Regions from separate parts of the Marinomonas sp. HM11-D genome, predicted to be linked through region 1. Evidence: riboswitches for the same ligand, from Rfam matches in the RefSeq annotation. Region 1 holds a riboswitch; the other holds the start of a gene.
What was found. Region 1 has a riboswitch for cobalamin ahead of ACOSVP_RS08950 (energy-coupling factor ABC transporter permease). Riboswitches for the same ligand answer to the same signal wherever they lie in the genome.

Region 1 (16,295 bases):
ATATGGCACGGCCACATGAACCTGCCACATACGCGCCATCAGTTCCGTTAAATCTTCATTGTCCACTTCCGAGCCCCAATCTGACGCATTGTGAATAATACTTCTTAGTCCCTTATATTCTGCCAGAATGGTATTGATCATCTTGGTGACACTCTCAGGCTGCGTAAAATCCGCACGAATACAATGCACACCGAGCGCCATCAGTTCCTCAATCACTGGCGTAAAGGTTCGATAACTCATCACCACCCGATCACCTTGTGCCAGCAAGGCATGGACCAGCGCCAATCCCAAACGCCGACCGCCTCCGGTAATGAAATGTGGGTAGACATACTCTTGCTGCATCATAATCTCCAAATTATTCGAGCGAAAACGATCCATTAACCATCCGAATTGTTAAATAATACGTATTCAAAGCTAGGTTGGTTCAACAAATTAGTCTAACTTTTAAGCAGTCCTTTAAGACTCTTTAACATTCGATGGAGCGTACTATGAGTAACAAAGAACCGTTGCCTTTGATTCCGCAGGTGGCATTTGATTGGTATGACGAATATGCCCATGGCGATATCGACCGCCGCACCTTTATTCGCCGTCTGTCCACGCTTGGGGTGGCAGGCATCACCGCCACGGCCGTTTCCGCAGCACTACTACCAAACTATGCCCTTGCTGAGCAAGTCTCCTTCAACGATCCAGATATCAGCGCACGCTACGTAGAAATTGATGCTCCCAGCGGACATGGCAAAGCGCGTGGCTACTTAGTTGTTCCTGCTGGCGTTAACGCCGACAACCCTGCTGCTGGGGTGATCGTGGTACATGAAAACCGAGGTTTGAACCCGTACATTGAAGATGTGGCAAGACGTTTAGCCAAAGAGGGTTTTGTGGCATTTGCACCCGACGCCTTATTTCCTTTGGGCGGCTATCCTGGCAATGATGATGAAGGTCGTGCGATGCAAAAGACCTTAGACAAGGATAAGATCTTAGGGGATTTCAGCGATGCGGCAACCTTCCTCAAATCGCACTCACTGACCACCAATAAACTAGGTATTGTCGGCTTCTGCTTTGGAGGATATGTATCTAACCAAATGGCCGCCTCTTGGCCAAATATGATTGACGCCGCCGTGCCTTTCTACGGCACACCACCAACCTCAGACCTACAAAACCTAAAAGGGCCGTTATTGTTGCATTTCGCCGAACTAGATCAGCGCGTCAACGATACTTGGCCGGATTATGAAAACGCCCTAAAAACCATGGGGGCGGATTATCAAGCGCATATGTACGAACGCGTCAATCACGGTTTCCACAATGACTCCACCGCACGCTATGACGAGCCAAGTGCAGAACTAGCTTGGCAGCGCACCATTGCCTTTTTCAAACAACACCTCGCTTAACCCCTTAAAGCAAAAAGGCCTTCTGTTGAGAAGGCCTTTTTCATGAAGTGTTCGCTCACTATGCCGTTGCCGGCACAATATCATCTTTGCAAAAATAGACACCGTTTGTCGGCAGCACATGTTGCCACAGTTGCTGACTCAATTCTTCGACTGGTGTTTTAGCACCTGCCGCAATCCACTCAGCAATGCCTTTGGCCACATTCGGATAGGCGACGCGAACCACTTTCGAGCCATCTAGCCATTCCTGAATAACCTCTGAAGAAAGGGTTTTACTGGCTTTGGCAAAGCCTAAACTCTCTAGCGCCACCACATTGGATAACTGCTCCACTTGCCCATGTAGCGGCTTCACCATAATACGGCGCCCCATATGCAAGGCTTCCGAATTCAACTCAAAGCCAGCATTACATAGCACTGATTTACATTCATGCAAATTCTTTTGGAAGCCATCACGACTAAATGGAAACACTTCGATATTGCCGTATTTACCTGGCTCAATGTCCTTACAGTGCATGCGGAACTTGTAGGAAGGTACGCCTTCCAACCACTCCATCACATCTTCACTGTTTTCAAACGGCAAATACACCAACACCTGATCGTCTTGCGCCACGCTCTTATGTTCTGCATGCTGAATAATCGGCGGCAGTATTGGTTCGCCAAAATGATGCCAATGAACACCAACCCCTTGGCTTACTGGTGCAAAGCGCGACATGATCCAAGAACCAATAGCATCGCCCTTGTATTTCGGAATATCGTATTGAAAAGCATACTGGTGACCAACTCCGATACAAGGTTTGCCTTGTCGTTTAGCGGCCCATGCGGTAATCGGCTCGAAATCCGTTAACACCAAGTCGTACTCCGACACATCAAAGCTGGCGATGTCTTTCAATAATCGCAAGACTTTCGCCTGACGGTAGGTTGCCCACATACTAATTTGGCCATTTTTGGCAACAAACGATAAACCGTTAAAAGTACGGTAATTGCCAAAGCCTTCCATATCAAAGTAGTCATTCGCATCACGGCCAGAGAAGACATAATCCACTTCAATACCAAGACGCGCAAACTCCACACTCATGGCACGAGCGCGCGTGATATGACCATTACCGGTGCCTTGCACGCCATATAAAATCTTCATGCCAACACTCCAAACGACAGCATCGCACATGTGGTGCCGAGCAAGGCGCCCATAGCGGTATCTGTTGGGAAATGTACCCCCAGAAAAATACGCGACATGGCCACCATGGCAGACCAGCTGTAGAAGCTTAGATAGAACTCTGGGAACCATTCACTCAAACAGTACGCCATGAAAAACGCGCCAGAAGTATGCCCAGAAGGAAACGAGAATTTGTCAGAAGGACGAATAAAGCTGGTGAAGTCTTCCAAAATGTCCGCTGGGCGATTGCGCTTAAAGCTCTTTTTCAGGATCAAATAGAGCACACGCTCTAGGGCAAAGCCGCCCATAATGATGTAAGCCCATGTCTCTAAGCCAAACGACCAAAATGCTAACGCCAAGACAACATACAATGGCCCATCAGCCGACATCGAAATCACTCGACTCACTCGAGTCATTAACTGGCGATGCTTACGCGCCATCAGCCAGTAAAATGTTGTCACGTCCATGTTGTGAATGCTGTTAAGTATGTTCATAACGCCACCTCTACACGTCTTCTATCGTTTCAAAATAGAAAATTTGGGTGTCATTTTCGTGGCAGGAGGATGATGCTTTTATGACAAGCAAGCGCTCACTAGGAGCGCTTTTGAAACCAGAATGGTAAGGTTGTTGATTGACAGCTGAGCAGTAGACTACAGCCAATTACTCAACATAAAGCCGATACCGAATGAGCGTGTGTAGTTATCGTAATCCAGCAACGACTGTCCGTAGCCTTCAAAATATTGGGCATAACCACGCACCTTGCCCCACATAGGGAAACTCACCCCCAAACGCACTGCGCCATGGTTCTCCGAGAAATCAAGGTTATTACGTAGCAGCACATCCACGGTGACATCATTGATCACATGCACCACGGTGATTTCACCATGGCCCAAGTAATCTTCGATATCGGAGTTATCATCGTTGTCCCCTGATTCAGGAATACGATACCAAGGCTTGATCGACACTACCGTATTTTGATGCTCGAAGATAAAGTCGGCGTAGACACGATTCCAAGAACGAGAAATTGGTTCACCACGGCCATTCGATTGGTGCACGACCCCGTAGTTTAGGTGGGATAACTTAGCGCCAAAAAAGCTGAAATCCAGCTTCGGCTCAGTGGTGATAAAAGCCTCTGGTTCATAATTGGTATCACGAAATGGGGCTGAGATTTCGCGATTGTAAGCTTGCCAATAGGATTCTTGGGTATAGGCAAACCACAGCTTTGAATTACGACCTAGCACCCCTTTCGCCACCGGAAATTTTAAACTGACCTGAAACTTAAACTCGGTGTCTTGCAGCTGATCTGAATCGACATTGTTGTAAGAGCCGCGATCTCCAGATTTACCCGTGTAATAAATAGGCAGGAAGTAATTCGGCTTGTGGGCCGTCAAGACAAAGGGATCGCCCGCGGAACGCTCTTCATATTGCACCCGCTGCTCGATCATGCCATTGGCTTTTCGAGCGCGTTCGGCTATCGGCTCTGGCGACTCTGGCTCCATTGAAACTGACTCTTCAGTTTCAATCTCCTCCAGTGTCACCGGAGCAGTTTCTGCCATGCTGACACCACTGTAGAGCCCAAGGCCAATTAAAAGCACACTTACCTGTTGCCAATTCATGGCCATCTCCTTTGACAATCGATCGGGTTATGAATCAAGAAGCGTTACGCTGGGATCACCTTACGCAGATAACTTGCATTATCCATTTCGATGATTTCTACCGATAGGCTAACTTGTTTCACCGCAAAGCTGCACAAAGCATCAAGGACAGACTGTGAAAGTTCCGATTTCTGTTTTGTACTACGCCCGCCCAACATGCGCACACTGACATGGACAAAAGCATCTTGCACACCATTGGTAATAAAGTGCTTACAGGCAAAAGCGCGCAATTTAATATCTGCCGGTTGAAACAGGCCAGAGTCGAGACATGCTTGCTGCACCGCTTCCATCCAGTCTAACGGCGGCACTTCTTGTTCAAGATTTTGGCTGTACTCAATGATGCAATGGGGCATAAGGACGTCCTTCTAGTTATTTTTAATGGAAAGAGTTTACTCAGTAACCAAGCAGGGTATCGACTGTTTTGGGTAATAGACTTAAATGACGATAGTTACGAATATTTTGCGCCACGATCTGCGCAGCACTGTGCAGCGTGGTCGGAGCCGAGATATGTGGTAACACAGTAATATTCGGATGGGTCCAAAAAGGGTGTGAACGAGGTAACGGTTCATACATAAACACATCCAGTACCGCGTGCTTGATACGGCCAGTGTTCAGCTCATACAAGAGCGCATCTTCATCGACAATTTTACCGCGGGCAAAGTTAATCAGCTGAGCACCCGGTTTTATCTTAGCCAGGTTTTCACTGCTAAGCAGCCCTTCCGTCATGGCCGTCAGCGGTAATAAACAAACGATGATATCGCTCTGTCCAAGCAGTTGCTCTAACCCTTGATCGCCAGACAAGCAGGCTACCTGTTCGATACGTTTTTCAGTGCGACTCCAACCCTGCACTTGAAAACCTAGCTTGACCAAGGCCTGTGCGGCACTCTGCCCTAATTCCCCCAGTCCCAATACTCCGACAGTACGATCTTTGGCTGCCAGATAAGGTAGCGGTTGCCATAAGACTTTGCCTTGCTGATGGGCATAAGCTGGCATTTCACGATGTAAAAACAGGGTCCACGCGATCACGGCTTCTGTCATAGCGCGACTTAATTCTGGATCCACTAAGCGCACAATACTGTAACGTGGCGGCTGTTTTTGTTGCAGCATTTTCTCCACACCCGCCCAAACACTATGCACCCAAACCAAGTTGGGTAAGGTCAATAAATCATTTGGATCGGGGTTGGCGACAATGGCCACATCGGCCATTTTGCGCTGATTTTCAGTGAGTTTACGCAGAGGCAAAACGGATTCATCAGGCATGGCTTTAGACAGTACTTCTAGCCACACGCTTTCTTCCGCTTCGTCTAGGGTACTGATAAATGGAATGGTGGAAGTTAAGAGCATAGTTTGCGTACCTCTCAAAAAGGCTTTAAATCCCTTCTTCTAACTTAGGGTTTATCATGAAAGAGGTGTTGGTTAGGTCAAGCCATGTGGCTTGCCTTTAAAAATCTCTGGGCAAAATCGGAAGCATTACAAGGTCTACCAAAATAATAACCTTGATAAGTTGAACAACCCATTTGCTGCAACTGTTTAAAATGTTCTTCGGTTTCAACACCTTCCGCGAGAACCTTCAATGACAAAGCGTTGGCCATGGCAATGATTGCCAGCACAATGGCGTAATCATCTTTATCGGTAATCAGGTCACGTACAAAGGACTGATCAATCTTCAAGCGATCAATGGGCAGATCTTTTAAATATTTCAACGAGGAATAACCGGTACCGAAATCATCAATCGATAAGCTGATACCCAGTTCACGAATTTGCTCCATAATATTTAGGGCACGCTCAAGATCCGACATCAAAGCCGTTTCCGTGATTTCAATGTCCATCATAGTGGCTGGCATTTCGCTCTCTCTCAATGCCTCAGCAATATCCTGTAACAAATTCGAGTAAGAAAACTGCATCGGGCTAACGTTAATGGATATGCGCCAGTTGTTTTGCCATAAGCCTTGTTGATGCCAGCTCGCCACTTGCTGGGTCGTTTGCTGTAATACAAAACGTCCTAACTCATGAATCAAACCGATGTCCTCTGCGATCGGGATAAATTCCATCGGTGGCACAAAACCACGCTCACGATCATTCCAACGCAGTAAGGCTTCTGCGCCAATCACTTCACCATGTTGGTTGTTTTGAGGTTGGTAGTAGACCTCAAATTCACTTTCTTTTAGCGCGCGATAGAGGGACTTTTCCATTTGCAAGCGGGCATCGGACAGTGACTGCATGTCCTCTTGGAAAAAGGCAAAGGTATTACGGCCCAGCTCTTTGGCTTTGTACAAGGCCGTATCCGCTTGGCGCAACACAGTCGCCGTCGACTCTTCCGAGCCATTAAAGAAAGACACGCCCATACTGCCAGTAACGTGTAAGTCATGGCCTTCCACATGCTTTACTTCCGCGCACTCCCTTAAAATGCGCTGCATAAAGTTCACCACTGCCACGTTGTTTTCATTCATTGAGCCGCGAACATTGCCCCACAAAAAGACAAATTCATCCCCGCCCATGCGTGCGAACGTTGTGTCCGGTGGTACCAAAGGCACTAATGAGTCGACGACTTCTAAAAGCAGCTGATCACCGACGTTATGACCTAAAGCATCATTGATGGTTTTGAATCGGTCAAGGTCGAGAATAATCAAGACACCAAAACGCCCAGACTCCATTTCATCCATGGCTTTTTGCAGATGATCGATCATTAGAGCTCGGTTCGGCAGACGGGTTAACGAGTCATAGTAGGAAAGACGGTTAATACGTTGTTGCGCTTCTTTACGCTCGGATAAATCGCGCATCAGCAGCACCACTTCGGTTTCACCCTGCACCACATATTTGTTGATACGTATTTCAACTGGCACCAACCCCTTATGGTTGGACAAGGTGGTTTCCGCCGTCATCACCTGATCAACGGCCAAATCCTGCAATGACAACTGTAAAGACGCCCAGAAACTGCCGCCTGGAAGCTGGGTCAAAGGCTGATCCGCGAGTGCTTCAGCTTGCATATTCACTAATTTTTCCGCAGCTTCATTGACCACACGAATATTGTAGCTTTGATCCAGCACTATGATGCCATCTGCCGCATGGCTAATCATGGCTTTAGAATGCTGATGACTACGCTCTAAGGCATCTAGCGCTTTACTTAAGCGCAGCCATAATTCATTAAAAGTACCTTTGAGTCGCCCCAGTTCATCATTTTGATGGTGCTTATCAAATGCCGCAGGAACGGAGACTGCACGGTTATTGTCCAAGCGTGTTAAGGACCAAGTCAGTTGTTTTAACGGACGAGTCACCATGACGTAGAACAACAGGGATAAAATCGACGCCAGTAACACGTCTTTCATGAGATTTTGAACAAACAGCTGGCTATTGAAGCGAATGACCTGCTCTACCAAATAACGTCGATCCAACTCTAAATCCACTTGACCAAGAGAGATCTCAATACCGCTAAAGTTCAATTGCCGTGAAACAGCCAAAGTATCTTTGATAAGGTAATTAGCAACATCGCTGCTTAACGATGGCTCAATAAAAGGGGCACTAGCTTGGGCGAAAACATGACCATTTTCATCATAGATGGTCACTTTATGAATGGCAGGATTGTAAAGCAAACTCTCTGCCTGCTGTTGTGCAAAGACGCTATCTAAGCGAAATAATGCTTGGGCTAACGGACGCTCAACAATCGATAAAGTATCGTTGAACTCCTTTTGAATTCGGTAGGGTTCTTGTTGGATACTTTGATAAGCCTGAAAGAAACTGAGTACGACACTCAGAATAATTGCCAACAACAGTGTTGCAATAGACTGTTTAATGTACAGAGATCGATTAAGCGCTGATACCATTATTACCCTACTGCTCAGTCTCGATGACGACAATATAAAGCACCTGCCCCATACAAATGCTATAGCAAATCATCCGATGACTATACAGGGTTCATCTACGTATGAAAACTCCGCCCACCTGACAAATCTCATCCTCCGGCAGATATCAAGACTTTCAATAACTCATTGGTTTTATAAAAGCTATTAGATGCTCGAAACAGCCGAATTTAAGCCATTGGCTAAATGCGAGGAATGCCTCCTAGCCAATAATAAGGTCACCATAAAGACGCCCCCTAGCACTACCCAAGATCCCATTACTACCGCTGACCATCCCCCCATTTGCCAAAATGGGTCAAGGTAAAAGCCACCGATGCTCGCGCCCAAGTAATAAAACACCAGATAGAGCGAGGACGCACTGGCTTTAGCCTGCTTAGCGTTTTTGCTAACAAAACTACTGGCTGTAGAGTGACATAAGAAAAAGCCAAAACAGTTGATAAATAAACCGACAATAATCGCCAGCAAGGATGATTGCAGCGTCACCAAAGAACCCAGCATCACAATCCCTGTGCCCAGAGACATTATGCGCGGTTGTGACATACGCGTAGCCAACTTACCTGAAAACGCTGAGCCAACGGTGCCGCTTAAATAGGTTAAAAACAGTAAGCTGACGTATTTTGCCGACAACGAATACGGCGCCTCTTCCAGGACAAAGGTGATGTAGCTGTATTGGTTAATAAAAATAAAGAAGTTAAAACCACCGATTAAATAACACATCAGCAACAGCGGATTGCGCAAATGCATCGAGACATTGGTGGCAAGGGTCTGCACACGAAAGCGCTTCGCTTCAAAATGACGAGAGTTTGGCAATAACACCCAGAACAGCGCAAAGCAAATAAGGCTGACCACAGCCATGGTCAGAAACGCTGCCGAAGGTCCTTGCCACTCACCGATAAAGCCACCGATCAAGCGGCCGCCGATGCCGCCCAGCGTATTGCCACTGATGTACAACCCCACCGCAATGGCCATAGCATGAGGGCTGTATTCATCCCCTAAATAGGCCACCGCAATGGCCGGTAATCCCGCTAAGAAAAAGCCTTGCAACGCTCTTAAGAACAGCAGCGAACTGTAATCACTGGCAAAACTTAAGGCAAAAGTGGTTAAGGTGACACCAAACAGGGTCATCACCATGATTTTCTTACGCCCTAAAGCATCCGACAGTGGGCCATAAAATAATAAGGATAAGCCAAGCGTTAACGTGGTGATGGTAAAGCTACTCGCCGCCTGCAGCTCATTGATGGCGAAATCCCGCGCAATCATTGGTAACAGTGGCTGCGTCACATAGACGTTTGCAAACACCATAAAAGAGCCAATAATTAATGCAAGGGTACCGCGCCAAAAGGCCCAACCACCAGTTTCAATCACTTTGGATACTCCAGTCTGAATCAATAATGAAGAAACTATACGCTCAGACTTTTTATCAATAAAATATATATAAATTATAGATTGGATAAGAAACTTTGATAGAAATAAAGCCGCTTCGCTACTTTATCACCGTCGCCAACGAGCTTAGCTTTACCCGTGCGGCCGAGCAGCTGCACATCGCTCAGCCAGCGATCAGCATGTCGATTAAGAAGTTAGAGCAAGATCTCGGAGTTAAGCTGTTTCATCGTCACGATCGCCAAATCAGCCTCACTGACGAAGGCCACGTGCTACTCGAACACGGCAAGCGCCTGATCCAACAAGCCGATGAAACGGAACTCGCCATGCAAGAACTTAGCGGTTTAAGCCGTGGCGAGGTGCGTGTCGGCATTCCCAGTATGCTGGGGTCTTACTACTTCCCACCGATTCTGATGGCATTTCGCCATCGTTACCCTAACCTCACGCTTCAAGTGATCGAAGGCGGCACTTGGAAGCTACAACAAATGCTCGAAAGCGGTGAGATCGACTTAAGTGTCATTGTGGCGGAAACGCCGAGCGAGTTATTAGAAACTCGCGCTCTAATCAAAGAACAAATGCTGGTGACCGTGGCCAAGGAGCACCCTTTTGTCGAACTAGAGAGCATTCCACCGGAGCTGTTTTTTAAGGAAGAGCTGGTGATGTTCAAAGAGGGTTATTTCCATCGTCGCGTCATTGACCGCTTAGCCCAGCAACAAGGCATCAAACCCAACTTTGGTTTTGAAACCAACCTGATCCCTTTAATCAAATCTATTGTGAAGAATGGTTTTGGTATCTCAACGCTGCTAGGCATGGTGATTGAAGAGGACGATGGGCTGGTAACACGCCCCTTTGCGGAAGATATTTGGCTCGATATCAATATTGCGTGGCGCAAAGATGGTTATTTATCCAAAGCCAATCAAGCCTTTCTTCAGTTTGTTATCGATGAAACGGAACGAAAAAAGCCAGCTTAATCAAGCTGGCTTTTGCTAACGTCAAAGCAGATAGAGCGGATGGCTATTTGGCTTGGTACAAACGAGCTTCCACCCAAGGGGTGCCTTGCAGGCGTTTGAAGGCCTTCGCCCCCGCCAGAATCCCCAAGTCAAACAGCGGCTCAAGCAACACCACACTGAGGTACGCCATGCCAAAGGTTGCCACTGAGCTAAGGTTTTCCACGCCAAGGCCTTGACCGTAAAACGCCCAGAAAGCAACCCAAGCAATAATACCGCCTTGGTAAGTCAAAGACAGGCGTAGCGCTTGACTGTATTGAATGTCCACATACGCCGTGCGCTCAGAGATGGTACGACGCGCCACCGCAGACATAGCAAACAGCGGTAACAACAAAGTCGTCACATTCATACCGTATTGCGGCAAATCAAATGGCGCAAAAAAGATACCTTGCACGAGTAGACCCGCACTTAAGCCCATGGCCGCCGCAGCGGGACCAAAGACTAAAAACAATGTTGAACCAAGAATAAAGTGTACTTCCGAAACGCCCACAGGCTGCTTCGGAAAGACTTCGAAGAAGATGAAAACAAGTAATGTCGACATGACAGCACGCATTAATAGACTGGTCAGACCGTCTTTTTTAATGGTGTCTAGAGAGGATTTCGCCACAAGGCCAAAAGCCAATATTGCGGTTGCGTAACTAAGTCCTAGCTTTGCGCCGGTAACAACGCCTGGTTCGATGTGCACAGTGTGCCTCCTTATCGTTTATTCATACCACCCGTATGAGATGAGCAACTAAGCTGAATGGCCGGTCTCCGGACTCGGTAACGCTTATCGCTTCCTTCCCATATAAGATAGTGAAAAACGACTGTGCAATCCTTGCTGTTACCTACCGTTGCGGGGGCAGTATAGGATCATTGGCATTAGCCAACTCCCTATTTCCCGTTTCACTTCATAAGAAGCACCGTTCAACGAGCGAACTGTAACAGCAAGCCAATAAGAATAGAACTGAGTGGAGTTAATGATCTCCTTTATTTGATTCATCTGAGCGCGCAAACAACAGTTCTGATAAGCGGTTACGACGCCCCATTTTTTGCTCAAGATCACGGAAGAAGTCGGTGCGATGAAAGATGGTGCCACCGATAAAACCCAGCACACTGCCGAGCACGATATCGATTAGGCGATGCTCCAATAATAAAGTCGCATCCACACCACTCGAGGTAATCTCCGCCATAATGACGGTTAGTGGCGTAATAAATATCACCGCGAGGCCGTAGTTTTTAACGATCAACATTTCCACAATGGTTTGCAGCACGCAGACACAAAGAGCCAATACCAACGCCGAAGGATGAAATGAGAAAATCGCACTGGCCAAGAACATACCGATAACCGTACCTGCAATACGATGCACATTACGGTGCCACACCATGCGGAAGGTCGCCCCTTGCAAAATCGCGGCACAGGAAATTGGCACCCAATAGGGGTTACTTAATTCCAGCAATAAGGCAAAACCATAGGAACCAGCGATACATAGGCTTAAAAACAGTGCTTCTAAGATAATCGCATTAACACGCTCATCCACTTGTACTGGCTCAGTCACGGTTTTATGAGCACCCGTTAATAGGCTGTAAATAAACGCCATCAACACGGCCCACATGCCACCTATGGCAATCAAGCCAACCCGCTCAGGCGTGGCAGCCATATCAAACGGCATTGCCATAGCAATACAAGAAGCCAAAATAAAAAAGAAACTACCAGGAGGTGGCAGGCGGTAATAACGGGTAATGACAATGACCGTAAAGGCAATCACAAACAAGGCAAAGGGCGCCAAACCAGGCACCGAAACCGCCAATGTCGCTAACGTCAAACAGGCCATAAAGCCAAAGGTACACAGAATCATGGTCAGCATGCGGGATGAGGTCCGCGTGGGACTCATGTACAAAAACACCATCGAACCTAAGCTTGCAATCATGGCTTCAGCAAAGGTGTCCGTTAACGCCCCTAATACCGCTGGCGCACCAATAGTAATGCCTGCTGCGACCGGTAAATGCCATGGCCGACTCACATTATTCAGAGCAAACAATCCTTTAAAAGCCGATTTGAAACTCACTGTTCATACGCCTCGTAGAAAATAAATATTTACTAACGCTCGCTTACGTTAATAACTTTGCCATCATTAGTTGCTATAACTGATTGACTAGATTGTTAAGTTTTGTACCTTAGGAAAAGATACCGAGTGTTCATAGTATATCACCCAGGTCTAAGGACATTAGAAAAAAGGAATACAACATGAGTCTCTCGTTGCAGAGTAAAATCACCCTTCAAAGCATTCTTGCGACACTACTGGTTAGCGTCGCCGTCGCTTGGCTAGCCTTTAGCAAGTTTAATAGCACCAGCCAAAACAGCATTCAATCAGAATCCGCCTCGCAGGCTTCCGCCATCAATGTTTACCTTAGTAATTGGTACAACGATCGCGAACAAACCATGGCGACGGTGCGCCTCCACCTCGAGGCCTCATTAAATCAAGGCACAGAAAATGAAGCAGAAATCTTAGCCATTCTTCAGCAAGCACAAGCCAGCCTTGGTTTTGGTATGACTTTTCTAGGCCTCGAAAATGGCCACATGTATCGTCATGATCCAAGCTTAAACAGTGCCGATTATGACCCACGTGTGCGCTCTTGGTACAAGGATGCCAAGGCCACACAACAGACCTATGTGACCGCCCCCTATGTCTCTGCCTCAACACAACAACTGTCAATGACCTTTGTCGAGCCTGTGGTAGTGAATGGTAAGTTTATCGGTGCCATCGGCGGTTTGGTGTTCCTTGATGACCTATTGAATCGCTTATTGGAGCTCAAAGTATTGGGCCAAGGGGAGCTAATTTTGTTGGGGCACTCTGGTGAAATTCTGGCGCATCATGATAAATCACTGATCCAAAAGAACATCGCTGAGTCAACTTATCAGATTAGCGCTGGGGACGTAAGCCAAGCCCTGAATGGCTCTGTGTATAAGGAAATTAATGCCAACGGAGTAGCTAAATACTTATACCTACAAGAACTTGGCAAAACTAATTGGGTCCTGGCTTTGGTGATGGATAAAGCCACCTTAATGGCACCGATCAAAGAATTCGCTACTTCCGCCTTTTTATTTGTCGCCATTCTACTGGTCGTGATTGCCCTACTTGTTTTCAAAGTCTCGCAATGGTTGTTAAAGGATCTGAAAAACGTAACCTCGCGCTTGCAGGACATCGCCCATGGTGATGGTGATTTAACCGCACGACTGACAAACCACAGCAAAGACGAAGTGGCCGAGCTGGTCAATGCCTTCAACCAGTTCGTCGAACGCTTACAAGGCACCATCAATAACATTAAGGCAATTGAAGGTCAGCTCTCGCAACAAGCCAAGTCCATTGATTCGACCTCTAGCCATAGCCACGACCGCCTGCAAGCTCAACAAAACAGCATCACCATGGTGGCGACAGCAGTCAATGAAATGGCCCAAGCGACTCAAGAGATCGCCGATAATGCCCTAGACACTGCCCACAATGCCGACAATGCCGTGTCCTCAAGTGAATTTGGACAAGCACAAATCGATGCCAGCCAACGTAGTATTCAGCAGTTGGCAACGGACGTCAGCTCGGTGTCAGAGGTGATTCAACGCGTTAGCCAAGATGCGGAAAACATTAATTCTATTTTGAACACCATTTCAGATATCGCCGAACAAACGAACTTATTAGCGTTAAACGCTGCCATTGAAGCGGCCCGTGCCGGTGAACAAGGCCGAGGTTTTGCCGTGGTCGCAGACGAAGTACGTGTGCTGAGTCAACGCACCTACAGCTCGATTGAAGAAATTCAAAAGATGATCGAGAACCTCCAACACAGTAGTGGCAATGCGGTCACACAAATCCAGCGTAGCCATGAACAGGCAGAACGCAGTGTGCAAGACATCCATACCGCTCGCGAAAGCTTTGACGAAATTAAACGCCTGATCACCAGCATCAGCGACCGTGCGACACAAATTGCCAGCGCCACAGAAGAGCAAACCAGTGTCAGCAAAGGCATTAGTGAGAACACCAGCGAAGTGGATGACGGCGCTCGAGAGATGGTGACCTTTGCCCATGAAAACGCTGAGACCGCTAGCCGATTGGCCCAGTTAACCAGTGAGTTAAAAGAGAACGTACATTACTTTAAAAGCTAATCAGCATTCGCCCGAAACAAAAATGCCCAGTAAACACTGGGCATTTTTGTTTCATTCACATTTACACAGCAAACGGTGCGACGCCGATCAGCAAGCCATGCAAATAAAATGCGACCAATGCATAAGCAAGCACACCGACCACCAGCGCGATGATATCGTATTTGAAATCTGGTGCTTCGAACTTCACGCCTTCGGCCTTAAAGCGACGGCGAGTAATAATAAAATTCAATACCGCCCACACTAAAAATGAGCCAAATAACAGCACATCGGCGCTGGTGCCATTACTGATTAAATGAGCCAATGCCCACAATTTAATCCCCACCACCATAGGGCAACCGACACGCGCTTTGATCTTTGAATAAGGCATGGCCGCAGCGGCAATATAGATAAAAGCAAACAAGACTAATAGCGCCGCAATATGACGTGTCCACACCGGTGGGTACCATAACCACTCAGCACTGTAACGGGCGTAGCCATAACCCATAATCAAGGTTAATAAACCGACAATTGCCACCGCTGCATGTAGCATTTTCCAGTTGCTTTTTCCGAGCTGTTGCATCATAAATACACGCCATTCAGGCGCAAATAATCTGATCGAGTGAATCCCGATAAATAACACCAAACCAACCAATAACAGCGCCATGAGTTTCTCCTATCCGAGTTTTGTGAAGGCCGTTAACTTTATTGCCCAGGAACAGTGCACAGAAACATAAAATGATGTGTGAGCCATCTATATTTCAGTGGCATTTCCTATATTATTCAGTCAATTATACAGTCTTTACAATCTATGAATGCGACTACTCTATATTTCGTTTTGTTTGCAAAATCTCGACACCAAAACCACACTCTTGTAGGCATTAATCATTATCATTAATTCTGATCCATAAACCTCAAGCAAACTCATCGCTTGGCTCATAATTTAATTTCTGTTGGACAAAGATCTAATTTTTCTATGCTTAAATTTACGACGTTTACATTACCGCTTCTGACGGCTCTATCATTGCCTATCCAAGGGATGGCTGAAGAAAGTGTCCCGACTCAAGAGCCGACCAATACTAAAGTGGTTGCAGACGCCTCATCTGAAAACGCTGGCTATAGTTTTAGTCGACAAACTGTGATCGATCTAGCGCAACAGTTAGCGCAATCACCCATGAAAGCGCCAGCAAGAGCTCCCGAAGCGCTCAACAACCTGGATTACGAAACCTATCGAAAAATTAACTTTCAACAGAACCAAGCCGTTTGGGGAAAATCGCCAACACAATTTTCTATTCAGCTATTTGCTCCAGGCTTTCTTTACAAAGACCTAGTCGAAATTGATGCGGTGGAAAGCGGGCGCGCGTTTCCTATTGAGGCGACCAAAGATTCCTTTACCACTCCTACGGATGAAATCGATCAGCTGATTGCTGATTTAGGTAAGTTCGCTGGCCTACGCCTGCACTACCCGCTCAATAAAGCCGATTACAAAGATGAGTTTATTGTCTTTCAAGGAGCCAGCTACTTTCGCGCGGTGTCGAAAGGACAAGTTTACGGTGTATCAGCCAGAGGTTTAGCGGTGGATGTGGCGCAGCCAACCGGAGAAGAGTTCCCAATGTTCCGCCATTTCTGGATTGAGCGCCCGTCTTCGACACAACAAGCAATCGTGGTGCATGCGCTTTTGGATAGTAAAAGTGTGACTGGTGCCTACCGTTTTGGTATTTTCCCAGGCTCCCCTACTCGAATCGATGTG
Region 2 (16,295 bases), on a different contig from region 1:
GGAAGCTGAATCAGGTGGCCGTATCGAAGTAAACGTATACCCTTCTGGCCAGCTTGGTGGTGAGACTGATCTAGTGCAATCCACTCAAGAAGGCATGATCAGTATGACCATGGTTTCCGGTGCGTTTGCGAAAGTATGTAAAGAAGCATCAGTTCTGGAAATTCCATACTTGTTCCCGTCTGCTCCAGTTGCTTGGGAAGTACTAGACGGTGAGTTCGGTAAAGCACTTTCTCAACACTGTCTAGAACAAACAGGTCTTCGTACCCTAGCGTACGGTGAAACAGGCTTCCGTAACTTCACTAACTCTAAACGCCCTGTAGCGGAACCAGAAGATCTAAACGGTCTAAAAATCCGCGTCATGACACTGCCTCTATACGTAGAGATGGTTAAAGCAATGGGCGCAGAGCCAACGCCAATCGCATGGCCTGAAGTGCCATCTGCCCTAACAACAGGCGTTGTGGATGGCCAAGAAAACCCAGTAAGCGTAATCGACGCCAACAAATTCTATGAATTCCAAAAATACCTAACCCTAGACGGTCACGTGTACGGTACTGACTTCTTCCTAATCAACGAAGACATCTACCAATCACTAGACAAAGCAGACCAAGAGATCGTTGCCCGTGCAGCGAAAGTAGCTGGTACTCTAGGCCGTGCTATTCAGCAGTACAACTCTGCAAAAGGTCTTAAGTCTCTAGCTGAAAACGGTATGGAAATCACTACTCCGACTTCTGAGCAGCTGGCGAAATTCCAAGCAGCCGCTCAACCTGCAGTGATCGAATGGTTGAAAGGCGAAGTGGATCCAACTTGGATCGACAACGTTCAAGCTTCTGTAAAAATCGCTGTAAACAACTAAGGCTCACTCGAAGCCTAAAAATAATCGGGGACCCCGGTCCCCGATTATTTTCTTAACCCCATTTAGTTATTCCCGGAATCGCCCATGATACGCCTTTATAAACGCATGCTGGCTTTCTTAACTGGCACCTCACTGTTTGTAATCTTTGCAGTGGTATTGGCCAGTAGTTTAAGCCGCTACCTGTTGAATTCACCCATCCAATGGAGCGAGGAAGTGGCTCGCTACGCCATGATCTACGGCACCATGTTTGGTACTGTGCTGTGTTACTTACACGGCATCCACATTCGCTTTTCGTTTTTAGAGGACGCCGTTAAGCCAAGCTTTAAAAAAGTCTTGAACTTCATCTCCGATGTAGTGGCTTTGGTATCGGGTGGGGTTTTAGCCTACTCTGGCTACATCTTTATGATGAAGCGTGGTGCCATCAACGCGCCAGCTGTTGGCATTCAGATGTATTACTTTCAAGCCGCAATGGTCGTCGGTGGTGTACTGCTGGCGATTGCCGCGCTACTTCGCATTATTGAAATCATCACAAACAAACAAGAGGAAGGTAAGTAATTATGCTGGGCTTTGGTGTCTTACTCATTCTTCTTGCTGTTGGTAGTCCAATTGCATTTGCCATTCTACTAGCGGTTGTCAGCCATGTTTCTACCTTGCCATTTAACATCAGTTTGGTGGCACAACGTGTTTTTGCGGGGCTCGATTCGTTCTCGATTCTTGCGATTCCACTGTTCGTATTAGCCGGCGAGCTCATGAACGAAAGTGGTATTACTAGCCGTATTATCAACTTCGCCAATGCCTTGGTGGGCCATATGCGCGCAGGTCTTGCTCATGTGAATATCTGGGCATCGGTGATCTTTGCTGGTCTATCTGGTTCTGCCGTAGCAGACACTTCCGCCTTGGGTCGTGTGTTCATTCCAACCATGGAAAAAGAAGGCTACCCACGTTCCTTTGCTGCCGCCCTAACTGCCGCGTCTTCGGTAATCGGCCCTATGATTCCGCCTAGTATCCCGGTAATCATTTATGCCTTGATCACTACCGGCGTGTCGGTACCAGCGCTATTCTTGGCAGGTGTTGCTCCTGGTTTGTTCTTGGCAGTCGGCTTGTCTATTTATGTTTACTTCTTTGCAGGCCATTACGCGGAACTTAAACCTAAACAGTCAATGAAAGAGCGCTTCAAAGCATTTACTCAAGCTTGGATTCCGCTGTTCATGCCGATCTTTATCGTCGGTTCAATCCTCACAGGTATCGTGACACCAACGGAAGCGGCCGCGTTTGCAGCAGCCTACGCCTTGATTGCAGGTATGTTTATCCTACGCACCCTTAAAGTGATCGATCTGCCAGCTATCTTCATCCGTGCGATGCGTGATTCATCGGTGGTATTGATCATTATGGCGGTGATCGCAGCAGCAAACTGGCTACTGACCTTCTCTCGCGTACCTCAAATGGTTTCAGAGCTAGTGCTAGACTCTGTATCAAGCCCTTGGATGTTCTTGATTCTAGTGAACGTGATCCTATTGGTGATTGGTTTGTTCCTAGAAGGTATTGCAGCGATGCTGATCCTACTACCGATCCTTCATCCAATTGCGATGTCGCTAGGCATTGATCCTGTGCACTTTGGTATCGTAGTCATCTTTAACTTGATGATTGGTTTGGTGACACCTCCGATGGGGATTTGTTTGTTCGTCTCCAACTCCATTGCTAACGTGGGAATTGCAGCCATTTCACGTCAGATCATGCCAATGTTCCTAGTGGAGCTAGCGGTTCTGTTGTTAATTACCTTTGTGCCAAGCACAGTAACCTTCCTACCAAGTTTATTTGGGTATTAGCCGTACCGAAATTCCGAGGGCGCCTTGTGCGCCCTTTTTTTATGGCAAAAATCATCGCCAAATACTTAAATTGATATAAGACTTATCACTCAAAAACAAAACAACACAAATTATGAAGCAAAATGCATAGATACCTAAGTATCTAGCGGTTAACATTCAAGCATTCTTATATATCACTTAGCTAAACAGGATTTTAAAGATGACTGCTTCTAAGCTCTTGCCAACTAGCCTCGTTCAATATGGCTCATGCCTAGTGGCAAGCGCCTGTCTTTTCATTCCCACTCAAGGCTTTGCTGAACAAGATGTATTTTCAATCTCGGGATTTGGACGTATCGTTGCAGGCACAATCGATACCGACCAAGCTGAGTTTATTGGCTATGATGATGATATTAGCTTGCGACCTAACTCTTTATTTGGCTTGCAGCTAGATGCTCAAGCAACGGACTCTCTAAGCTTTACCGCACAAGGTGTGCTTAGGGCCAGTGAAGACGTCGACTCAGAGTTAAAACGCTTGTACGCGACCTATCAACCGGAGAGTAACTTTGCCGTTCGTGTTGGTCGAGTGCGGGTGCCATTCTTCATGCACAGCGATGTGATTGACTTAGGATACGCCTACCACTGGGTCAGTCTGCCACATCAAATGTACAACGCCTTCCTGTTCCCAACTTTCGATGGGGTTGATACCACATGGGGATACTCTCAGGATGATTACGATGTTTCATTTGAAGCCTACTTGGGTCACCACAAAGACACCATGAACGTGAACAACCGCTCTACAGACTATGATATTGAGGTATTAGGTGGTCTTATTGCGAGCGTGAAACGCGGCAATGTGGAGTTAAGAGCGTCCTACCATCAAGGCGACGTGGATGTAGATGTGCCTGAGCTAGATATGCTATCCGGTTTGATTTCAAGCCTTGGCAATTACAGTGCCACTACCAGCGCGCTCTCGACAAAATCCAAGGTACAGGTAGCACAGCTCGGCGTTAGATACGATACATTTGACTATTTTGGCGCCATGGAATGGGTTCATGTCACCCCCGAAACCAACACATTTATGGCCGAAATTGACACCTACTATGTTACTGGTGGTTATATTTTTGACCCCGTCACAGTCCATCTAACCTATGCTAAAAGCCACTTAAGCTATGACAATTTTCCAACCGAGCTAAACCAAGCGCTCGCTGGCATGTCGCCAACCGACCCACGCTATATGGGGCTAGCGCAGTCGATCTATGCTTTAAATGCCATTTCTAGCGGCAGAATCACCGACAACCTAGATAGCTGGACCATAGGTGCACGTTGGGATGTGCAACCGAAATTGGCGTTAAAAGCAGATGTCACTTTCTTGATGGGTGATGACAACGAAACAGCCATGTTTACGGACATTAAAGACGGTTTTGATCGTAACGCGCGACTCTATCAAGTAGCGCTAGAGTGGATTTTCTAATGTACAAACCAATTACGTTCATTAGTGCCAAACTTCTCGTAGGCCTGTGTTTTATCGCGGCAAATTTTCTAGGTAATGCCTATGCATCAGATATCGCCATTATTGCTAACAAAGCTACTAATCTCACCTCCCTAACGATTAGTGAAGTGCGTCAGGTCTACATGGGCGGCACACTTAGCCGTCGCTACAAAGCTGTGTCATTACCTATCGACAGCCCTTCTCGTAAACACTTTAACATCGATATCATTGGTTTAACCGAAAGTAGAATACAGTCTTACTGGGCTCAGCTACTCTTCACTGGACGAAGTGATCGCCCTACTGAATTGGAATCAGTGGAGGCTGTAGTGAAATTCGTTGCAAAAGAAAGCAACGCCATTGCCTATGTGCCACTCGACACACCGCTTCCGAGCAATGTGATCGTGGTATTACAGCGCTAGTGATAATTATCAAAAGAGAGTTACGCTTTTGAAATTGAGTATTCGTTTTAAACTTCTGGCCATTGGCATCGTTGCTATTTTTAGCGCGGCAATGAGTGTGTTCATTGTGTCTCTTAAAGAGCACCAAACCATTTATGCCGAGTCCGTGAAAGTCAATCTTGCCGCTTTGGCAGCGAATACCGCTGATGACCTACTATTACTCATGTCTGATAAAAGCGATCCGTTCTTATTACGCAGCGTATTACTACGCTTTGAACGTTATGATGACATCAAATACGCCATTCTTTATGACCATCATTGGCAGCAAGCCCAGGCCTACCTGCAACCTCGTCTATTCAGTGCCGTGAAAGACGGCAAGTTGATGATCCCTGAAATTCCGCCAGAACAGTTACCATTGCATGTATCGGTACAGGATGATGGTATTTTTGTAGTGCAACCAATTGGCGAAAACGGACATGTCGGGGGCTATTTATTGCTAGCCCATGAATATCGTGAACCCTTGAAAAAAAGTCGCACAGAGCTACTACATCTATCGCTAGCGCCATTAATTAGCATATTGATCATTTCCATTGGCGCCATGCTACTTATCATTCGCCAACAGTTAGTCCCTCTGCTTAACTTGTCTAGCTTTACACGCCAGCTTAGCTCTCGCAAGGATTACAGCGAACGATTCCCTATTATCGGTGATGATGAAGTCTATACCTTGGCACAAGATATCAATGCCTTCCTTGGCGTCATTGATAGCGAGATAAAAGCCAACCATGAAAAAGCCCAGCTGCTAACGGAACAAAAGGAAGCCATGTACCGCTTGGCAAACTACGACCAATTAACAGGTTTGCCAAACCGTCGTTATATCATGTCCTGTCTAGCGGAATTACTGGCTAACGCTCAGCGAAATAACGAAAAGATCACCCTAATGTATTTCGATGTTGACCATTTCAAAGGGGTTAACGATCGTATGGGCCACGAAATTGGCGACAAGCTTTTAATAAAAGTGGGCAAACTGGTGAGCCGCTTTTTAAGTGACGATCAGGTGCTAGCACGCCTAGCGGGCGATGAGTTCCTAGTGGTCTTACCGAATCTAAGCAATAAGCTAGATGCAGTGAACTTAGCCAGCCGAATGACAGCGGAGTTAAGCCTTCCAATCCACATTGAACGCTGGAATATTCAGACCGGCATCAGTATCGGTATCGCGGATACTAGTGATGCAGGCTACCACGTAGATGATCTCATCAGTTATGCGGACGTGGCCATGTACCACACTAAGCACTTTTGCAAAGGTGGCGTAACCCTGTTTCATCCTGAAATGCTTCAAGAGACACAGCGCCGTTCGATGATTATTAATGCCATTGCCGATGCGGCCCACAATAACGAATTTAAGCTGTTCTATCAGCCAAAAGTCAGTAGCACTGGTGAGGTGTTAGGGCTAGAAGCGCTGATTCGTTGGGAAAATGCGGCACTAGGTACGTTATCGCCATCAGAGTTTATTCCGATTGCCGAAGCGTCTGGCAAGATTTCTAACATTACACGCTGGATTCTCGATCAAATCGTTCGTGACTTACCGGATTTGATGAAAGCGTCTCATGCCAACATTGTGGTGTCGTTCAACATCTCGTCCCACGATCTGGACGACAATTGGCTGACCGAGTATTTGCAAGAACTGATTCAGCAAAAGCCTGACGTTGTTAAACATCTACAGTTTGAAATCACTGAAACTAGCTATTTAAAAGACTTTCACAAAGCCAATCAGTTCTTTGCAATGGTACGTGATTCTGGCAGTTCGGTAGCCTTAGATGATTTCGGTACCGGCTTTTCCTCGCTCAGCTATTTAAGCAAAATCGACATAGACACCATCAAGATTGATCGTACCTTTATTCATCATGCAATGGACGATAAACGCAACCGAGCAGTGCTTCACCTGATTCTAGATTTATCCTATAACCTAGGGTTGCAAACCTGCTGTGAAGGCGTAGAAAGCGCAGAGCAGGCTAAATATCTGATTTTAAATGGCTGTAATCTGATGCAAGGATTTTACTTCTCTTCTGCTATGCCGATTGAAGACCTATCCGAAGCCATCACCACAGCACAACAGAGATATCAGGAAATTGAGTTATTTTGTTAGCCGCTGATTGAGCTGTTCAAGTACCTGTTCACGCCACTCAGAGAGCGACTGAGTGCCATCATTGACTAAGCAGAGCTGCTTAACGGACAGATCCTTTAACTCATCTTTGATCGATGGCGGCACTAGGCTTGAGCTTTGAAAATCGATAATAAGCGCCACGGCTCTGCGCTCGACCAAGGCCGCCATATCACTAGGATAATGGACTTTAGCACCAAGCAATTCCGTTCGATTAGTCCAAGGCTCGTCATCAATAAACGCTACGATTTCAGCGTCCTGATGCTCGATAAGGGCTTGCCCAAGTTGGTAGCAGTGGGTATCAATGCCAACAATGATCACCTTGGGTAAGGGCTTAGATTTCCCTAACCACTGCTTACTCATTCGCCTGAACCAGTTCACTTAAACCTTCCTACTACATAGCTTTGGGTAAAAATACCATACGCCCATCAATTTCGCCCTGCACGAGCGGCTGCTGGTACAAAGGCTCTAGATATTCAAGGATGAGTAAGTCATCTGCCCGTCCCATCAACGCCGGACGATCAGAATATAAGAGCAGCACATGACTACACCAAGTCGACGCTAAATTCACATCATGCAACGACATCACCACCAATTTATTCGATTTGGCTTTGTCTTGTAATAGCTTCATTACAGCGACTTGATGGTGTAAGTCTAAATGATTTGTCGGCTCATCCACTAACCACACATTAGGATCCTGGGTAAGCAAAGCCGCTAACGCGGTGCGCTGACGCTCACCACCCGATAACTGGCTAATGGAGCGCTCTGCTAGGGGGGACAACTCCAAATGCGCCAAAGCGGCCTGCGCCATGGCGATATCCTCTTTACTCTCCATTTCCCAAGGAGACAGATGCGGAAAGCGCCCCAATAATGCCGTCTCTAGAACCGTCGCAGGAAAGCCATCTTGATGCTCTTGGAACATCACACCTACCTGTTGCGCAAGCGCTAAACGATGCCATTCAGTAAGTGGCTGTTGTGCTAAACAAACGGTCCCCGTTCGTGGGGCAATCAAGCCTGCTAAGGTATGTAATAAGGTCGTCTTGCCAACGCCATTGGGGCCTAAGATGCCCCATACTTGCCCAGCGTCCATCTGTAGCTGTAATGGATGAGGCGTCCTTTTGGGAATATCTAGTATCAAGAATTGCGTAGTGAGTGTCATACACGCCCCCTGCGCAATAAATACAGAAACGTGGGTACACCAAGTAAGGCCGTAATCACGCCCACTGGCAACTGCTCTGGTGCGATTACCGTACGCGCTAAGGTATCGGCTAAGGTGACTAAGGTGCCGCCCGCTAAGGCACAAGCAGGCAAGATCAGGCGCTGATCATTTCCCAACACTAGACGTAGCATATGCGGTACCACCAGACCAACAAAACCAATACTGCCAGCTGTAGTCACCGCAATCGCCGTCAACAAGCTGGCAATGAGAAACACCAAACGCTCCAATTGCTTCACATTGACTCCCAAAGCGGCCGCTTGCATCGGTCCTCTGGCCAAGACATTAAGACTGCGACCAAGGGGAATCAAAATAAAACATACCGGCACCAATACGATCCAAGCTAACCAAGGGGTATGGGCATAGGACAAATCCCCCATCAACCAAAACAACATGCCGGGGATTTTCTGTGGCGGAGCCAAAGCCAGCATTAAGGTAATGCAAGCTCCCCAACCCGCAGCGATCACCACCCCAGTCAGCAGCAAGCGCATCGGCGAAGCGCGGCCAATACCTTGCGCCAGGCCAAACACGAGTACCGTGCTCAGCACTGCTCCGATAAACGCCGCTCCTGACAGCAACACTCCGGTCATTCCGGCAAGAATCGCCAACAAAGCCGCCACTGACGCACCACCAGAAATCCCCAAAACATAGGGGTCAGCCAATGGGTTTCTCAGTAAGATTTGCATCAGTGCGCCCGCTACGGCCAACAAGCCACCGGTGGCAAACGCCGCCAACACACGTGGCACCCTAAGTTCCCATACCAAGGTTTGATTCAATAGAGAGCCTTGATTGTGTAACGCTTGCCACAGTTGATCTAGTGACAAGGCGACACTACCTTGAGTAATCGACGCCAAGATACACAACAACGAAATTAGGCTTAAGCTGAGCAGTGGCCAAACAAGAATACGGGGCGCTAACAATGGATTAACCCCTATGCTGACGCGCGATGTCTAACTTTTCGCACATAATGCGGGCACCTTCGAGCAAACGCGGGGTTGGACGTTGAATCAAGGACGGAGGAATAAAGAACAAGTTGTCCTGCTGTGTGGCTAAAAGCTCAGGAAAGGCTCGCCATTTCTCCAACCACTTGGCATTACGCTCGCCCATGCCGCCCGCCAGAATAGCCTCGGGATTTTTAATCAACACCGCCTCTTGATTCAGACGCGGGATCAAACGTGGCGAATCCGCAAACACATTAACACCGCCACACAGAGTCACCACCTTACTGATATAGTGATCACTGTTCATCGACATCAAGGGCTCATCCCACACCTGATAAAAGGTCTGCACAGGAGGCGCACCTTGATAACGCTTAGCCAAGGCATGAATACCTGCTAAAAACTCATTCGCGGTTTTCACTCCGACGGACTCAGTACCGGAAAGCAGCGCCATATCTTTAATATTATCGGCGATATCATCAAAGTCATGGGGTTCAACGTAGTACACCGTTAAGCCAATACGCTCAAGGGTGGCAATTTGTTCGCTCGGGTTGCCCGTTCCCCACGCTAACACAAGGTCTGGCTTTAGACTTAACACACGCTCAAGATCTAAGCGCGTATGACTACCTACCGAAGTTACTTGCATGGCTTCAGGTGGGTAGTCACTAAAAGACACCCTTGCGACGACCTTGTCGCCCGCACCAGCCGCGTAAATCAGTTCGGTCGCACCTGGAGATAATGCCGCAATCCTTGTGGCTGGCTGAGCCATGCAAACGTCCCTTTGCTTATCATCCACAACACACAACGGCTGTGCTGAAGCTTTCTCCGCGAACGAGGTCGCAAAGAAGAGCCCAAACACAAATGTCGTCAGAGGACGTTTAAAGCAAAAATTAGCTGTCATTAAAAGGCCGAGTAATTAACCGTTAGGAAAGCGCCAACCCCAGGGTTGTTGTAGCCTTGTGCGGTTTGGTAAGACTTATCCAGCGCGTTTTTGACTACGAATTTCGCATTCCAGTTGTCGGCAAAATCGTAGCTCGCACGCAGGTTAAGCACACCATAACCAGGTAGCAACGTTTCGTTCTCTTCATCATCAAAACGATCGCCGTAACTTGCCAACGTCATACCCAATGCGAAGTCTTCAAAGTGGCGATCCACATCAAAACGTGCACTCTTGTTGGCACGGCGAACCAAGCGTTTGCCTTGTGTAGCGCCATCGCTAAGATTTTCAGTATCCATCAGTGTTACCGCGACCGCAAACGACCATTGTTCAATGTCCGTACCCGCCGCAAGCTCTAAACCACGTACGCGCGCCGCTTCGATATTGCCCACGGTTGGGTAAGTCCAGGCAATTAGATCGTCATAGTCCGCTTGGTAAATCGCAGCGTCCCAGTAGCTATTCTGGTAATCACCACGGATGCCCATTTCATAGGACTCGGAGGTTTCTGGACGAATGTCATTGGTTAAGGTGTAACCCCAGTTTTCCGCATTCATCGAGTTAAAAGTTGGCGCGGTGAAGGAAGTACGGCCACTAACACGGAAGGTATGCACCTCATCAAGCTGGTAACCAAATGCTACCCCACCTGTAGTTTGTGTATCGTATTCATCGTAATGGTCAGCACGCAGGTTTAACTGCACACTCAATGGACCGAATTCAGATAAAGACTGAGCGAATACACTGTTGCTGGTGCGCTCTTTACTGTAGGAGCCATCAAAGCTGTCTTTGATATGTTCCGCACCCAGCACAAGTTCATGATCGCCAAGCCATAGGGTGTTATTCCAACGTACACTTTGCGATTCACTATCGTAATAAGTGCCAGTTTTGACGCCTGCATCGTTCAAAATATCGTAGTCATCCACCGACTCACGTAATTGAATTTCTGACTGCCAACGGTCCGTGACATTCACACCACCGGTCAGCGCTAACACCTGGTTAACATAATCGTTATTACGCAAACTACCACTGGACGTAGTGTATTCAGAATCGCCTTCCGCACGCAGCATCAAGGCTTTAATGTAGGCACCCGTATCAAATTCATAGCCAAAGCGCGCCAGCATATGGTCATTGGAATAACCCATATCACCTGCGCCTTCTTTTACCTCTTCACCGTCGGTATTGAAAGAACCAACCGATAATAGATAGCTCGCCTTACCATCAGATCCCGAAACGGTCGCATCCGCTTGAGTGGTACCAAATGAACCGGCCCCCACCGAGATGTCCGCTTGATCGCCCTGCTCGCCTTCTGGCAGGAACACCTGAACGACACCACCCGCAGCGCTAGAACCATACAGAGAAGATTTCGGTCCACGAACCAATTCAATGCGTTCAACTTGAGAAATCGGAAGATATTGCCAAGACGCTGAACCTAATGAATGGGATTGAATCGGCACACCATCAATCAGGAGCTTAGTACCTGTACTAGCGGAACCTCGGGTATAGATATTCGTACTTTTACCGTAACCACCGTTGGTCACGATATCGACACCAGGCTGAGCGGCTAGCAACTCGGTAATTTCTTGTGGCTGTTGTTTTTCAATATCGGCTTTATCAATCACGGTAACAGAGGTCAAAGACTGGGCTTCGGTCACTTCTGTCGTAGTGGCGGTCACCACTAATTTTGAAAGATTGCTAGTTTCTTCCGCCAACACGATTTGAGATGAAGTTGCGGCCAGAATAGCCAGTGCCGTCGCAGATTTAGCGAACACTGGTGCAGAATAAAATTGAGTCGTCATGTATTTGTCTTCATGTACACTGCACACGCCCGTACAGTGGTCGATGTTTGGCCTAAATCTTCAGGCCCCCTACTACAGGCAGGTCTCCGGACTGATAAAGCAGAGTGACCTCTCACCTTGTCGCCTTCCCATGTCAAAACACAGTGGCGTACAGACAAAGCTTTACTTTAAATACCGTTGCGGGGGCAGCGTCAGACTCTCACTGACTTCCCTCTTCATGCCGAATCGCGTCGGCAACCTCTAGCGGCGCGTACTCTAACACAAGCAAGATGAGGGTTGAATGAAAGCCGCTCAGGCAAAGATTAAAAACACGATAAAGTAGCTTTTTAAAGCGCTCTCTGTGCAAAAGCGATTGCCTTATAAAAATTGCTAATTATCATGTCAGCTTATGGATGGAACCTTTCTTCACAAGGCAGTGATGGTTTTACAGTGGAGATTGACAGTGTTTCGTATAGCGATAGTACTAGGCAGTTTGGTATTCGCTTTACCACTCTTTGCAGAAACAAATGCGACGGTTGCGCGCATTAATTCGGTGTATGACGCGGATACCTTTCGGGTCGATATCAGTAATTGGCCGGATATTGTCGGCAAGAACATTCCTGTTCGAGTCAATGGTATCGATGCCGCAGAAATTCGCGGCAAATGTCTCAGTGAAAAAGAGCGCGCTAAAGCCGCTCGCGATTACACGCGCAAATTTTTAGAAAGCGGTCATACGATTGAACTGCGTAATATTCAGCGAGGTAAATACTTCCGTCTATTGGCGGATGTTTACGTGGATGGTGCGTCCTTATCAGAGGCATTGATTGCCTCTGGCCACGCGCGTACCTACGATGGTGGCACGCGTCAAGGCTGGTGTGCGCTTAATTAGTTCATGTTAGCTTTTGATTTTAAGAGGCGTCTTAGATGAGGATTTAGGACGCTTCTCCCAACTGACTTTGACTTCAAATTGCTGGCGTCCATCGTCTTCACTGGCACTGACTTTCAAACGCAGCAAGCCTTTCGGATTAAGCTCCATTTCGCTGTCTTTGCCATCGGCAAATTCCATCTTGCCTTTGCTTACCCCTTTGGCAAGCGCTTCAAGCACGGCTTGAATATCGTCCGCTTCCACCAGTGCTTCGTGTTTAAATTCTGTTTTCGACTTCATGTTCTACTAAGAATAAATATGCTTAAGTGATTTGGCAGGTAAATGCTTGATCACCGGATAATCACAACTGATACCAACGATACCAAGCTGCTTACTAATAATGGTCGCACCCATGCCCTTTCCAGGAAGTTTTTCTAGGCGACGTGAGTTTTCATCGAGCGTAATATCACCCTCAATGTGTACCAAGCCCTTTTTAATGGCAATGCGTTGACCGTGCGTTTTGTTCACGTGTCCTTGCACCACCACCTTGATACCTGTTTTATGGATCGCCTTGACACCACGGTGTGTTAACGGCAAATCGGCATCACGGTATTTGGTACGGAAGGTATTCGCCAACGGGCTGTAGTAAAAACCAAATAAATCGCGGCGCTGAAGATTGCGATGAAAGGCACGGTTGGCGTAGCGGGTGCCATTTTTCAACAACATTTCCCCCATCACATCATCTAGCCCCGCATGCAGGTACAAGAAAGAACCGCGTTTCTCCACCAATTTCATTTTGCGGAAGAACCAGCTAAATTCGCCCTTTTTGCCCAAAAACATCTTTTGACACTGCATGGACGCCGCGTACACATGACGTAAGGTCAGTCCAGCTTCCAAACAATGGCGCTCAAACTTATCGACCTTGGTATGCATCTTACGCACTTCTCGATCAATACCTTCCGATGTCAAAAAGCCCGCTGCGTGAAACGGAAACTCGTTAAACCAATCTTCATTAGGAAACAAAATTTTGCGACAGGTGGCCTCATCTGGCACCTGCTTTTCCCACTTGGTGCCTTCTAAATATTGCTCAAACACTTCCTTGAACAGCGGCACAATCTTCTTACCCATACGTACAAAGAAATGCTGATTGCCCGCATCCTTTTTGCGCGAAATGGCCAATAAGCCCATGCGCAGGCGTAAATCATGATTACCGGCCAACAGCGTCACTTTGGCTTTGATCTTAAAAAGGTATTTTAAGCTACGGAGTAATTCGAGGTTGCTCGGCCCCTTATCTAGACAATCACCACCGACCATGATTTCAGCACTTTTACCAAATTTGGTCAGTTTTAACTGTCGTAAACCGGGCTTACTTCGTTCAGCGACACCCGCAGCAATCAGTGAGTTTTCAAACGCTTCGGCATCGGCGTGCGGATCCGAAATAAACACCACAGGACGGCTTGGCCAGCGTACTTTCTTTTGCCAATACTTATTAAGCGGCTGATGAGTATCCAATGCCTTGTCATTAAACGAACAGCTTTCACGAGGCCACAGAGCAACGTTGGTCGGAATACGAGCACGGATCTCCTCATGAAGCGGAGAATCTACAATGGTAGGAAGTTTATTCTGCATAATAAATGCGACACCTTCGTCTGTTTGGGTCAGTTAATCCGGAGCATCTTGAAGCTTACGCTGCTTCCAATCCCCGAACAGCTGAGTTGTCTGATTGCCAACAAATTCCAAAACTACTGGATGCCCATAATGCATACTAAATCGTTTAATATCGCAAAATTTCATGACATTCATATGAAATGCGGCATGTCGAATCGAAGCGCCATGGCCAACAAACAACTTTACTAACGGGCGGTGATCGGCCGTGTGTTGCTGCCATGTTTGAATATGCTGCGCGACTCTTTCCCCAGCTTGCAATAAGGATTCCGCTCCGTCAAATGGTAAACAGTAATGACTGTCGGACTTCCAACCTTCAGGAGCTGGGTCAAATCTTGGATCGAGCGTTAAAATACGTTCGATTTCATCTGTTGTTAAGTTCGCCACCGCGCCAACGCTTCGCTCACACAATGACGAAAAACTTTGCACTGTCGGCTCAGCAACGAATAAATCGGCCACTTCCTCTTGATAGATGGATGCGGTTTGCCAGGCCCGCAATAACGTTGAGGCATCAATCACAGGGTCCAATCTATGCCCTGAAGATAACAACCAGTCTTTGAACAATCGCGCTTGTCGGCGCACTTCAAGCTCGCCTTCAGCGGTTAAAGGATAAGGTTGCATAGCACTCGGCGTATTGCTGAGCTGTTCATACGCTCCGTGGCGAATCAAGGCACAGATGGCCATTTATAAGGACTCCAACAATTCAAAGGCGCGATCAAAATCGATCTGCCCTGTTAAACGATAGACCTTAACGGGCGCTAGTGTTTTACAGTATTGTGAAAGTGACGCCAAATCGTTTAGATCCGCACAAAATTGCCCCGTTTGATCTTGGTAAAACGGCCCTGGTCGTTTACGCAGGCCATCGATCACTGCGGCTTCGCTGTTCAAGTCGACTGGCATTAACTGAGTGGCTTCGGTACTGCTTAAAGACCAGTCGAGCATCACCAAATGGGCTAACGCACCCTCACTGGCCACTCGACCTTGGCCGTATTCATCTTCGATTTGCACATCGTATTTTTCTTCTAGCGACCAAAGTTCCGCCTTCGATAAGGCCTGCAGTTGCTGTTGACGCTCGCTTGGCAAGATATGTTTTAAGCGCTCTGCATTAAGCAAGGTCCCTGGGTTCACTCGTGGTAGCTTAGCAATGCCCACCGCATGAACGCGCTCAGCGTCGCGTTTAAATAACAAACGATCATTGGTGATAAAGTTGCGCTCAGCGTTCTCTAAACAACGCAGCATCAGAGTCGATTTACCACCACCGGAACCTGCCGCAATGGCCGTCACACGACCATTGTGCTCAAAAGCCGATGCATGGCCTAACTCATAGCCGTGGCTTAAATAATGGTTCAGGCATTGGTTGTTTACAAAGTTAACAATTTGCGCCAGATTGTGACCGCAAGGACCCACTACTGTCGGTGTCTGATTAGACTGCAATAGCGTTAGACCCGTCTTAAATTTCTTAATCCAGCGCGCCCCAGACCAAGCATCCAAGTAACCTTCTTTGCGACCGGTTTTACCCGCTTCTCTTGGTACTTCTAGCCATTCCAGCTCATCACCCAGAGCATCTTGCTCGACCACATACAAGTCAATCTGTTGACTCGGCGCACAGCCACCAAGGTAGCTTTTGTAGTACAGATCCAGTTCATCTAGCAGGGTTGCATTATTGCTATGAACCTTGACCGCTAATTCACCAAATACATAGTGTCGTTGTTGCTCACAAGCAGCGTGTACCGCTTGCAACTGAGCTTGATCAAATAACTCGGTCAGCATTATAACGCTCCTCGTTGTTGCACCTGCTCGATAACGTGTTGCGCATACGCTTCCGCGGCATCCAGCTTACAGCCTTCCAGCGCCCCTTTAAAGCCACCAAAGGCTGATACTTCAAACACCACTGGGCCTTGATCAGTCAAAGCAATATCGACTGTGGTAAAGCTCAGATCAAAACACGCCTGCGCCTTGTGCCCCAATTCAATCAGCTCTGCACTGGGTTCAAATCGCTCGTAATGACCACCACTATGAATCGTGGTATTCCAGGAGTCTTTATTACCTACGCGCGCGTAAGTACAGAAATACTCGCCACCAAGGAACACCATCCCTAAATCTTTGCCATCCAACTTAACCGTTTGTTGGATATAAAACAGGCTGTTGTTCTGACGATAGTCCGCTAAGGCTTGGCGTAATTCGGTTTCCTCTTGCGTT

Region 2: linked by a shared signal. The riboswitch ahead of ACOSVP_RS08325 (TonB-dependent receptor domain-containing protein) and the one ahead of ACOSVP_RS08950 (energy-coupling factor ABC transporter permease) in region 1 are both predicted to bind cobalamin.

The regions. Positions count from the first base shown of each region.
Region 1 is NZ_JBMMKT010000005.1:68,549-84,843, reverse strand. It holds gene folM (dihydromonapterin reductase) at 1-378, opposite strand, end outside; gene ACOSVP_RS08995 (dienelactone hydrolase family protein) at 489-1,385, shown strand; gene ACOSVP_RS08990 (MJ1255/VC2487 family glycosyltransferase) at 1,444-2,517, opposite strand; gene ACOSVP_RS08985 (phosphatase PAP2 family protein) at 2,514-3,029, opposite strand; gene ACOSVP_RS08980 (phospholipase A) at 3,186-4,151, opposite strand; gene ACOSVP_RS08975 (5-carboxymethyl-2-hydroxymuconate Delta-isomerase) at 4,196-4,543, opposite strand; gene ACOSVP_RS08970 (2-hydroxyacid dehydrogenase) at 4,584-5,534, opposite strand; gene ACOSVP_RS08965 (putative bifunctional diguanylate cyclase/phosphodiesterase) at 5,612-8,011, opposite strand; gene ACOSVP_RS08960 (MFS transporter) at 8,195-9,412, opposite strand; gene ACOSVP_RS08955 (LysR family transcriptional regulator) at 9,511-10,398, shown strand; gene ACOSVP_RS08950 (energy-coupling factor ABC transporter permease) at 10,442-11,119, opposite strand; cobalamin riboswitch at 11,162-11,356, opposite strand; gene ACOSVP_RS08945 (FUSC family protein) at 11,391-12,482, opposite strand; gene ACOSVP_RS08940 (methyl-accepting chemotaxis protein) at 12,662-14,569, shown strand; gene ACOSVP_RS08935 (NnrU family protein) at 14,631-15,212, opposite strand; gene ACOSVP_RS08930 (glucan biosynthesis protein G) at 15,522-16,295, shown strand, end outside.
Region 2 is NZ_JBMMKT010000004.1:318,610-334,904, forward strand. It holds gene ACOSVP_RS08275 (DctP family TRAP transporter solute-binding subunit) at 1-853, shown strand, start outside; gene ACOSVP_RS08280 (TRAP transporter small permease) at 938-1,408, shown strand; gene ACOSVP_RS08285 (TRAP transporter large permease) at 1,411-2,679, shown strand; gene ACOSVP_RS08290 (porin) at 2,879-4,129, shown strand; gene ACOSVP_RS08295 (type 2 periplasmic-binding domain-containing protein) at 4,129-4,566, shown strand; gene ACOSVP_RS08300 (bifunctional diguanylate cyclase/phosphodiesterase) at 4,595-6,688, shown strand; gene ACOSVP_RS08305 (nucleoside-diphosphate sugar epimerase/dehydratase) at 6,677-7,066, opposite strand; gene ACOSVP_RS08310 (ABC transporter ATP-binding protein) at 7,098-7,862, opposite strand; gene ACOSVP_RS08315 (FecCD family ABC transporter permease) at 7,859-8,839, opposite strand; gene ACOSVP_RS08320 (cobalamin-binding protein) at 8,844-9,626, opposite strand; gene ACOSVP_RS08325 (TonB-dependent receptor domain-containing protein) at 9,758-11,587, opposite strand; cobalamin riboswitch at 11,648-11,844, opposite strand; gene ACOSVP_RS08330 (thermonuclease family protein) at 12,030-12,455, shown strand; gene ACOSVP_RS08335 (amphi-Trp domain-containing protein) at 12,462-12,731, opposite strand; gene ACOSVP_RS08340 (metallophosphoesterase family protein) at 12,738-14,060, opposite strand; gene ACOSVP_RS08345 (histidine phosphatase family protein) at 14,094-14,780, opposite strand; gene ACOSVP_RS08350 (HprK-related kinase B) at 14,781-15,866, opposite strand; gene ACOSVP_RS08355 (GAK system ATP-grasp enzyme) at 15,866-16,295, opposite strand, start outside.